DNA from 3 places in the Isoptericola sp. NPDC056573 genome. Region 1 is predicted to be linked to each of the others. Evidence: riboswitches for the same ligand, from Rfam matches in the RefSeq annotation. Region 1 holds a riboswitch; each other region holds the start of a gene.
The links. A riboswitch is a leader RNA that binds a small molecule or an ion and turns the genes downstream of it on or off. The one in region 1 is predicted to bind S-adenosylmethionine.

Region 1 (3,260 bases):
GACGGCGTCGGTGCGCCCGGCCCAGAACGACTCGACGGCCTTCTTGAGCTCGCGGCGACGCCCGATGCGGGGGTAGCCGAGGATCGTGCCGCCGGGAAATGCCGCGGCGGGGGTGGTGCTGGTGGTGGACATGAGCACTCCAGAGTTCGGGCTCCGCTCAGACGGCGGGAGCCTGGGTCGGGATGCTCGGTACCCACGGCCTTCTGGCCAGGTCCGCGCCGTCCGACGTGACGTCGGCCGGCGCCGGTCCGCCGAGGTGGACACCCTCGAGCAGGTCCAGAGCGGGACGGTACTTGTTGAACGTGTACACGTGGATGCCGGGGGCGCCCGCGTCGAGCACGCGCTGGGCGAGCTCGACGGCGCGCGCGGTCCCGTAGGCGTGCTGCGCCTCCGGGTCCCCCGCGGCGTCGAGCGCGTCCAGCAGGTGCCGGGGCGCGCGGACGCCGGTGAGCTCCTCGACGCGACGGAGCCGGCGCGGCTCGGTCGTGGGCAGCTGCCCCGCGAGGATCGGGATCGTCACCCCGGCCGCGCGGGCCTCGGCGACGAAGTCGGTGTAGGAGTCGGCCTCGTAGAACAGCTGCGTGATGGCGAAGCTCGCCCCCGCGTCCTGCTTCTCCTTGAGGCGCCGGACCTCCTGGGCCCGGGTGGTGCCGGCCTGCACGTTGCCGTCGACGAACGTCGCGACGGCGATCGTCATCGGGCGGGCGGCGCCGCGCAGGGCGGCCCCGGGGTCGGTCGCGCAGCGCCGCGCCTCGACCTCGCGCAGCAGGTGCACGAGCTCGATCGAGGACGCGACGCCGTCGGCGGGCGGCTCCCAGTCCGGCTGGTCCTTCGGCGGGTCGCCGCGCAGGGCGAGGAACGCGCGGGTGCCGGCGTCGAGGAAGTCGTCGATGACGGCGGACACGTCCTCGCGGTGCGCGCCCACGCAGGTCAGGTGCGCCACCGGCAGGACGGGCGTGCCCTCGAGCAGGGTCGCGACGACCTGGCGGGCGGTCGCCCGGTCACCGCCGCCCGCGCCGTACGTCACGGACATGAAGTCCGGTCGTGCGGCGACGAGCCGGCGCGCCGTCTCCCAGAACTTGGGCGCGGCGTCCGGCCGGCGCGGCGGCATGAGCTCGAACGAGACCGTCGGGCGTGCCGGCAGCGCCGGGTGAACTGCCGGCTGAGCTGCCGTGGTGGGCGAAAAGGATGCCTCTGCGACCATGCGTCACTCCATCGATCCTGGCGTGAGCACCTTCGTCCTCGGGAGGCTTCCGTCGGAGAACGGGTTGCTGCGGCGTCGTCGAGCCAGGACTCTCGGCCGCTCTGGATGGCTTGTCACGCGATCGTACGCAGCATCCGCGATACGGGCGAGGATGAGACCGCCTGCTGAGACGATCGCGGATGCCGGGCGACCGGGAACGCCCTGCTCAGGGCACCAGGGGCACCAGCACGACCTTGCCGCCGGCTTGGCCGCTCTCGACCAGGGCGTGCGCACGGGGCGCGTCGGCCAGCGGGAGCACCGCGCCGACGGTGGTCACGAGGTCGCCGCGGGCGAGGGCGTCGACGGCCTCGGCGAGCTCGCCGGCGTCGCGCTCGGACCGCCAGCTGGCCTCGACGCCGAGGTCTGCCGCGGCGTCGTCGGCGATGGTGACGATGCGCTCGGTGCCGCCGCGCAGGGTGATCGAGTCGGGCAGCACGCCCGCGCCGGTGGTGTCGAGGACGGCGTCCACGCCGTCGGGGGCGAGGGCGCGGACCCGCTCCACGAGCCCTGCGCCGTAGGTGGTGGGTGTCGCGCCGAGGGCGGCGACGCGCTCCTGGTTCCGCGGCGACGCCGTACCGATCACGCGGGCGCCGCGGCGCACGGCGAGCTGGACGGCCAGCTCGCCCACCGACCCCGAGGCGCCGTGCACGAGCAGCGTCTCGCCGGGCCGGACGTCGAGGAGGCGCAGCACGCGGGTCGCGGTCTCGGCGGCGACGGGGAGCGTGACGGCGTCGGTCGCGGCGAGCCCGGCGGGCACGCGGGCGAAGACCGACGTCCGGGCGAGCTCGGCGTACCCGCCGCCGACGGCGAAGCCCACGACGCGGTCGCCGGGCGCGACGCCGGCCACGCCGTCCCCGACCTGGTCGACGACCCCCGCCACCTCCAGGCCCGGCACGACGGGCGACGTCGGCGGCGGGCCGCCGGTCGTGCCGGCGCGGGACTTCACGTCCCAGCCGTTGACGGCCGCGGCCTCGACGCGCACGCGCACCTGGCCGGGCCCGGCCTGAGGGTCGGGGGCGTCGGCGAGATGCAGCACCTCGGGGCCGCCGTGGGACTCGAACACGATCGCGCGCACGCGCCCATCCTGACCCGGCCGGCACCGTCGCGCGCGCCGCTCAGCAGCAGCGCGAGCCGGGGTTGCGGTCCTGCTCCGCGTAGTGCTCCCGCCAGAACTCGCGCTCGCCCATCGGCGCGCGGCCGGGGTGGGCCGACCGCTCGTGCGCGACGTACGTCGCGTAGGCGTCGTCGCCCATCACCTGGCGCACGTACCAGCGGAGGCTCGCCCACCCCGCCGACGTCGCCCGGGCCAGCGCCCGGGCGACGTCGTGCACCCTGCCGGTGCGGGGCTCAGTGGTGCCCGGCACCGCTGGACTCCCGCAGGCCGGCGTCGGCCCACTCCTTCTCGATCCGCTTCTCGGTCGACGAGGCGAACAGGCCGGCCGGGGCGAACCGGCGCGACGCGACGGGCGCGTCCTCGTGGTTCTCGCCGCCGCCGGTGCGGAACGCCTTGATCGTCACGACCAGCGACGCGAGGATCACGACGATCGACAGCACCACGAACACGATCGACAGGGTGCCCTGCACGAAGGTGTTGCGGACCACGGCCTCCATGGCCGCGACGTCGGGCGCGGTGCCGAACGACGTCTCGCCGGCGGCGAGCGCGTCCTTGAACGCCCGGTGCTGCGCCCAGTACCCCACCGCGGGCACGTCCGAGAAGATCTTCTCGAACGACGCCCAGATGGTGATCAGCGCGGTGAAGGCCAGCGGCAGGGCCACGATCCACAGCCACCGCCAGTACGCGCGGCCCCGCTTCGCGACGATGGCGAGCACGACGGCGAGCGCGATCGCGGCCAGCAGCTGGTTCGCGATGCCGAACAGCGGGAAGAACGTGTTGATGCCGCCGAGGGGGTCGGTGACGCCCAGATACAGGATCGTGCCCCAGCCCGCGACCATGATCGCGGTGCAGACCCACACCCCGGGTCGCCAGCTCATGTCCTTGAACCGCGGTGCCACGTTG
Region 2 (3,260 bases), on a different contig from region 1:
CGACCCCGAGCGGCGGCAGCGCGGACAGCGCCTGGCGCAGGAACCGGGCCCGCGGGAAGACGCTGGCCACGGCGACCGCGGTGCCCCCGACGACGGCGACCACCAGCGCCGTGCCGGTGAGCTTGAGCGTCTCGGGCAGGGCCTGCGCGACGAGCGTGGTCGCGGGTGCGCCGCTCACGTAGGAGGTGCCGAAGTCGCCGGTCAGCGCGGCGAGCAGGGCGGCGCCGTACTGCACGAGGACCGGGCGGTCGAGCCCGTACTCGGCCCGCAGCGCGGCCAGCTGGGCCGGGTCGACCTGGTTCACCTCGCCGCCACCGGACGCGACCAGGGCGGCCGGGTCGCTGGGCAGCAGGTAGAGGACGAAGAACGCGACGGTGAAGGCCGCCCAGAGGACGAACACCCCCTGCCCGGCGCGCCGCAGCACGTAGCGGGTCATCCGGTCACTCCTCACCCGCGCCGTCGGTGACCCAGGCGTCGTAGAAGTCCAGGCGCGAGGACGCCTCGAACGTCAGGCCCTGGACGCGGTCGCTCGCGGCGATCGTGGTGGACAGCTCGTAGACGGGGATGGCGTGCCCGCGCTCGATGAGGAGCCTGGACGCCTCGGCCACGAGCTTCTTCCGCTCCTCGGGGTCGGTGGCCGCGGCGGAGTCGTCCAGGAGCTGGTCGACCTCCTCCGCGTCGCGCTGGTTGATGTTGCGCGCGTTCGCCGAGAAGATCGTGCGCAGCACGTCGGCGTCGGACCGGGTGAGGTTGTAGTAGTCGAAGTCGAAGTCGCCGGCCTCGTTCGCCGCCTCCTTCTCGGCGACGGTCACGTGCTTGAGCTGCAGGTCGACGCCGATCTGGCGCAGCTGCTGCTGCACGAGCTCGAGCGGCTCGGGCACCTGCCAGAACGTCACGGTCGTGGTGAGCGTCTGCCCGTCCTTCTCCCGGATGCCGTCGGCGCCCTCGACCCAGCCGGCGTCGTCGAGGATCTTCTTCGCGCCCTCGGGGTCGTAGGCGAGCAGGTCGTCGGCGCCCTCGAACAGCGGCGTCGAGTGGGAGAGCACGCCCGTGGCCGGCTGGTCCTGCGGCGTCAGCACCGTGTCGACGATCTGCTGGCGGTCGATCCCCTTGACGAGCGCGGTGCGCACGGCCTCGTCGGCGGCCAGCGGGCTGGACTCGTTCGGGAAGAGGTTGAACACGACGCCCGGGTTGGCGCGGTACTGCAGCCAGAACCCGTTGCCGTCGAACTGCGGCAGGTCGACGGCGTTCAGCGCGGCGGTGGCGTCGATCTGGCCGGACTGCAGGGAGCCGGTGCGCACGCCGGCCTCGGGGATGACCTTGAAGGTCACGGTGTCGAGGTAGGCCTCGCCGGTGTGCGCGTTCGCCTCCGAGCCCCAGGCGTAGTCCTTGACCTTCTCCAGGACGATCTCCTGGTCCTGGGCGTAGGTCTGCACGGCGAACGGCCCGGAGCCCACGTACTTGCCGGCGCACCGGTCCTCGGCCGAGAGCTTCGCCGAGCCGGGCGACAGCAGGCCGAGGGAGAACGTCGACGTGGCCTGGAGGAACTGCGCGCTGGGCTCGTCGAAGTCGACGGTCACGGTGTGCTCGTCCACCACGGTGGTGCCCGCGTAGCCGACCAGGTACTGCGACCCGAGCGACGCCACGGCGCCGAGGTCGACGATAGCGTCGAAGTTGGTCTTGACGGCCTCGGCGTCGATCGGGGTGCCGTCGGCGAAGGTGGCGTCGTCGCGCAGGTGGAACGTGTAGCTGGAGGCGTCGTCGTTCACCTCCCAGCTCTCGGCGAGCCAGGGCAGGATCTCGCCCGACTCCGGGTCCTGGGCGGTCAGGGAGGCGACGGTCTGCCGGGCGGCCGCGATCGCGTCGTTGTTGCCGACCTGCTGCGGGTCGATGCAGTGCGAGTCCACCGTGATGGCGAACGTCAGGTCGCCGCCGGCGACGGGCTCGGCGTCGGCCGACGCGCCGGTACCGGTCGCGTCGGCGCCGCTCGAGCAGGCGCCCAGCAGGAGGCCGGCGGCCGAGGCGGCCGCGGCCAGCCCGAGGGTCCGGCGGCGGTGGGTGCGAGGGGTGGTGGTCATCGCGTGGCGTTCCTCGTGGTCGTGGCGGGTCGTCCCGGCCCCGGCGCGCTGCCGGGACCCGGTGGACGACCGGAGCCGTGCTTACCCCGCCGCGGGCGCGGCAGGGTCAGGTCGTTCCCGGAGCACCCCGTCACGTCGAAGGGTTGCTGGCCAGCGAGCCGGGCCTGGGTGCTGGCGCTCGTCACCTGGGCGGCAGGGAAGCGGCCCGGGGCCCGCGAGTCAAGGAATGCCGTGGTCGTCTCATATCTCGGATGCCTCCCCCTCGGGCCGGGCGTCCCGCCGTGCACGCGCCCGCTGCACTAGTGCACAGCCGCCGAGCGTCCCGCGTCTGTCCAGGTCAGGGGGCGTGCGTTCCTACGGTGAACCCATGCGCTACCTGGAAGGGCCGTTCGAGCCCGTCACCGAAGAGATCACCGCCTACGGCCTGCCCGTCACCGGGCGGATCCCGGCCGAGCTGAACGGCCGCTACCTGCGCAACGGGCCCAACGCCCTGGGCGTGGAGGATCCCGGCGTACACATCTGGGGCATGGGCCAGGGCATGGTGCACGGGGTGCGGCTGCGCGACGGCCGGGCCGAGTGGTACCGCAACCGCTTCGTCCGGACGTCGGGCTTCGCGCCCATGGTCCACGTGATCGAGCACGCGCAGCGCACGTTCGCCCTGGCGGAAGGCGGCCTCCCGCCCGCGGAGCTGGACGAGGAGCTGAACACGCTGGGGTCGTGCGACCTCGGCGCCACCCCCGAGGGGTTCATGGCAGGGGCGCACTCCAAGCACGACCCGCGCACCGGGGAGCTGCACTCGCTGTCGTACATGCCGGGCCGCGACGTCGTGCAGCACATCGTGACCGACGCCGGCGGGACGGTCACCGGCACCACCTCGATCCCGATGACCCGCACGCCGTTCATGCACGACTTCGCGCTCACCGAGAGCCACGTCGTGCTCTGGGACACGCCGCTCGGCTTCGACGGCCTCGAGTGCCGCTGGCTGCCGGACCACCCGACCCGGGTGGGCGTCATGCCCCGGGCGGGAGGCGAGGTGCGCTGGTTCGACGTCGACCCCGTCCACGTCAGCCACACGCTGAACGCCTACGACGACGGCGACTCGGTGGTGGTCGACGTCATCACGGCCGACGGACCGTTCGACCCCGCCGCGCCCGGCGCGATCCGCCCGATGCTGGACCGCTG
Region 3 (3,260 bases), on a different contig from region 1:
CCAGCCGGTGCGCGCTCCCGAGGGTGTGGCGGCGTCGAGCTCGGCGAGCCGGGCGGTCGCGGTGCGGCCGCCGGCGTCGAGCACCACCTCCAGGTCGAGCACCGCCCGGGCGGCGCCGTCGGGCCCGCCGGTCCCCGCGGCCGTCGCGGCGCGTGCCGCCGCGCGGGCGGTGGCGACGTCGGTGCCGCCGACGAGCGCGACGTCGACCAGGGGCTCGGCGCGCACCGAGGGCGCGACGTCGGCGGCCGCCGCGAGCACCACGAGCTGACCCTGGGGCGGGCGCGGCGTGATGAGCGGGCCCTTGACGGCGAAGCTCTCGCCGACGAAGTCGACGTGGTGCAGCCGGTCGCGGTCCACGTAGCGGCCCGTGGCGACGTCGCGGATCACGGCGTCGTCCTCCCACGAGTCCCACAGGTCGCGCACGACCTGCACGACGTCGCGGGCCTCGCGGGCGAGGTCGGCGACGTCGTCGCGGCCGTAGGCGGCCGCTGTCTCCGGGGTGCGGGTCGTGCCGGCGAGCCAGCCGCCCCGGCCGGAGGCCGCGATGTCGAGGGACGCGAGCTGGGCCGCCACGTGGAACGGCTCCGGATAGGTGGTCGGCACCTGGGGCACCAGGCCGATCGCCGTGGTGGTGCGGGACACGAACGCCGCGCGCGTGACGGCGTCGAGCCGCGCGGAGGACGGCGACCCCGCGACCGCGGGCAGCAGGGCGTCGGCGAACGTGGCGAAGGTGACGCCGGCGTGCTCGGCGCGGCGCACCGTGCGGGCGAGCCGTGCGGCGGAGACGAGCTCGGTCACGGCGATCCCGGTGCTCGTGACGGCCGCGGGGTGCGCGCCCGCGCCGTCGACGTCGAGCCCCACGAGGAAGGGAGAGGTCAGGGTGGTCATGGTGCGGGGGCCGCCTCTCAGATCTGGGACTCGTCGCCGAGCCGGTGGTAGGTCCGGTCGAGGTAGACGAGCGGCGAGGCGTCGTCCGACCCGGACTGCAGCGCGCGCAGGGACACCAGGTAGCTGTCGCCGACCGGCGTCCGCTGCACCACCCGGGCCCGCACCCACGAGACCGCCCCGTCGATCACGGGCTCGCCCGAGGGCAGGGCCGTCCAGCCGCCGTCCGCGAAGCGGTCGATGCCGCTCGTCGCGAACCGGGCGGAGAGGTGGTCCTGGTGGTCGGCGAGGAAGCTGATCGCGAGCGTGCTGGCCTCCGAGACGGCGGGCCACGACGAGGAGGTGGACGCCAGCGAGAACGCCAGCAGCGGCGGCGCGGCCGACACGGAGATCACGGACGTGGCGGTGAACCCGACGGGGCGGCCCTCGTGCGCGAGCGCGACGACGGCGACGCCTGCCGGGTGCTGGCGGAAGACCGTCTTGAACTCGTCGGGGGACAGCTGGGGCTCGTCCTGCTGGGCCAGGAGCTCCTCGATCTCGGACAGGGCGGACAGGTCGGTGTGCGCGTGGGTGTGCTCCGTGGTCACAGGGCGGCTCCCGTCAGCTCGGCGGCGGTGGCGTCCGTCGTGGTGGTGGTCGTGGCGGTGGCGGCCGGCGCGGCGGGTACGCCGGCGGCGCGCCGCAGCGGCGTCGCCCAGCGGGCGAACCAGGGGTCGAGCGACTCGCCGAGGTCGGGCAGCTGCGCCTCGGTGAGGGTCAGGGTGCGGGTGGGCACGACGGCACCCAGCTCCACGAGGACGGGCCGCAGGTGCGCCTCGCCGGCGAGCGCGTGCGCCGGGTTGCCGGACACGACGAGCGGCACGACCACGACGCCCGCCAGGCCGTCCGGCCCGTAGAGGTCGAGGAACGACTTGAGCAGACCCGTGTAGGAGGCCTTGTAGACGGGGGTCGCGACGACGGCGACCGTGGCGCGCGCCAGGCGGTCCTTCGCCTCGTCGGCGGCCGGGTGCGCGGCCGTGAGGATCTCGCCCGCGAACGCCGCGAGCTCGATCGTCGCCACGTCCGTGGTGCCGAGCAGCTCGGCGACGCGGCGCCCGGCGGCCTCGGCCGCGGCCAGGGTGCGCGAGCCTTCGCGCGGGTTGCCGGAGACCACCACCACGGAGGCGGCGGAGGGGCGGGTGGGTTCGGTCATCGGGTGTACCTCGCAAGTCCGTCGATCACGCTTGCCGCGCGGCGTCTCGGCCCGCGGACGGGCCGGCCGGCGGCCTGGTCATCCTCCGGAGCACCCCGCCGTGACGTGGGGTTGCTGCCCAGCCAGCCGGGGCTTCGCGCTGGGGCTCTTGACCTGGGGCGGAGGTATAGCAGCCGTTTCGCAGAACGCCAGGCTGCTCCCGAGAATTCTCACGATCCGGACGCGGTGCGGTCCACGTCGACCGCGCCGCGTCCTCCCCGACGGGTCGGTCAGGCCGCGGCGGCCGCCGCCCGCGCCGCGCGGAGCGGCGCGAGGGCGTCCGACCAGGCCACCACCTGGTCCAGGAGCTCGTCGAGCGCGGCGCGCTGCCGGGGCTCCGGGTCGAGCTCGCGGTACTCGCGGAAGTCGTGGTGGAACGACAGCGCCACCTGCGTGCGGACCGTCGCGAGCTGCAGCTCGGCCGCGACCAGGCGCAGGTGCTCCACGGCCCGCGCGCCCCCGAGGACGCCGTAGCCGACGAACCCCGCCGCCTTGTCGTTCCACTCGGCGTACAGGTAGTCGAGGGCGTTCTTGAGGACCCCTGGCACCGAGTGGTTGTACTCGGGGGTCACGAACACGAAGCCGTCGAACGGGGCGACGGTCGCCGCCCACCGCCGGGTGTGCTCGCCGGCGTACTGCCCGCCCGAGGCGGGGACCGGCTCGTCGAGGTGGGGCAGGTCCTGCTCGGCGAGGTCGACCAGCTCGAAGCGGGCGTCGTCGCGCCGTCCCGCGACGTCGAGCACCCAGCGCGCGACGCGCTCGCTGTAGCGGCCGGGTCGGGTGCTGCCGGTGATGATCGCGATCGTCGTCATGGTGCGCCTTCCGTCGGGTCGGGACGATCTCGGTCGCCCCGACGTGTTGTGGTCGATGGCGGGAACCTCCGGTGACCGGTGCCCTATGCCCGGTCGGCCACCCGCACCATGAAGTGCGTCACGCACCCCGGGGTGCGGATCGGGACGGAGCGAGCATGGCGAGCACGGAGATCGGGGACGGCGCGGAGATCTGGGACGGCGCGGGGACCTGGGACGGTGCGGCGGGCTCGGCGTGCGCGGGCGAGGACGACCGGCGCAGGGTCCGGGAGCTCTTCCACCGCGTGGGTGACAAGTGGTCGCTGACGGTGCTGGCCGAGCTCGGCGACGGGCCC

Region 2: it holds a riboswitch for S-adenosylmethionine, as region 1 does, so the genes downstream of both, ACFQ8E_RS13985 (ABC transporter substrate-binding protein) here and ACFQ8E_RS12105 (methylenetetrahydrofolate reductase) in region 1, are expected to answer to the same signal.
Region 3: it holds a riboswitch for S-adenosylmethionine, as region 1 does, so the genes downstream of both, ACFQ8E_RS14075 (NADPH-dependent FMN reductase) here and ACFQ8E_RS12105 (methylenetetrahydrofolate reductase) in region 1, are expected to answer to the same signal.

Annotation. Positions count from the first base shown of each region.
Region 1 is NZ_JBHTUY010000006.1:30,477-33,736, forward strand. It holds gene metE (5-methyltetrahydropteroyltriglutamate--homocysteine S-methyltransferase) at 1-132, opposite strand, end outside; gene ACFQ8E_RS12105 (methylenetetrahydrofolate reductase) at 158-1,204, opposite strand; SAM riboswitch class I at 1,210-1,316, opposite strand; gene ACFQ8E_RS12110 (NADP-dependent oxidoreductase) at 1,410-2,318, opposite strand; gene ACFQ8E_RS12115 (YbdD/YjiX family protein) at 2,359-2,607, opposite strand; gene ACFQ8E_RS12120 (carbon starvation CstA family protein) at 2,591-3,260, opposite strand, start outside.
Region 2 is NZ_JBHTUY010000007.1:144,997-148,256, reverse strand. It holds gene ACFQ8E_RS13990 (ABC transporter permease) at 1-436, opposite strand, end outside; gene ACFQ8E_RS13985 (ABC transporter substrate-binding protein) at 441-2,078, opposite strand; SAM riboswitch class IV at 2,151-2,264, opposite strand; gene ACFQ8E_RS13980 (carotenoid oxygenase family protein) at 2,446-3,260, shown strand, end outside.
Region 3 is NZ_JBHTUY010000007.1:164,363-167,622, forward strand. It holds gene ACFQ8E_RS14065 (LLM class flavin-dependent oxidoreductase) at 1-888, opposite strand, end outside; gene ACFQ8E_RS14070 (flavin reductase family protein) at 906-1,472, opposite strand; gene ACFQ8E_RS14075 (NADPH-dependent FMN reductase) at 1,469-2,077, opposite strand; SAM riboswitch class IV at 2,100-2,231, opposite strand; gene ACFQ8E_RS14080 (NADPH-dependent FMN reductase) at 2,347-2,928, opposite strand; gene ACFQ8E_RS14085 (winged helix-turn-helix transcriptional regulator) at 3,084-3,260, shown strand, end outside.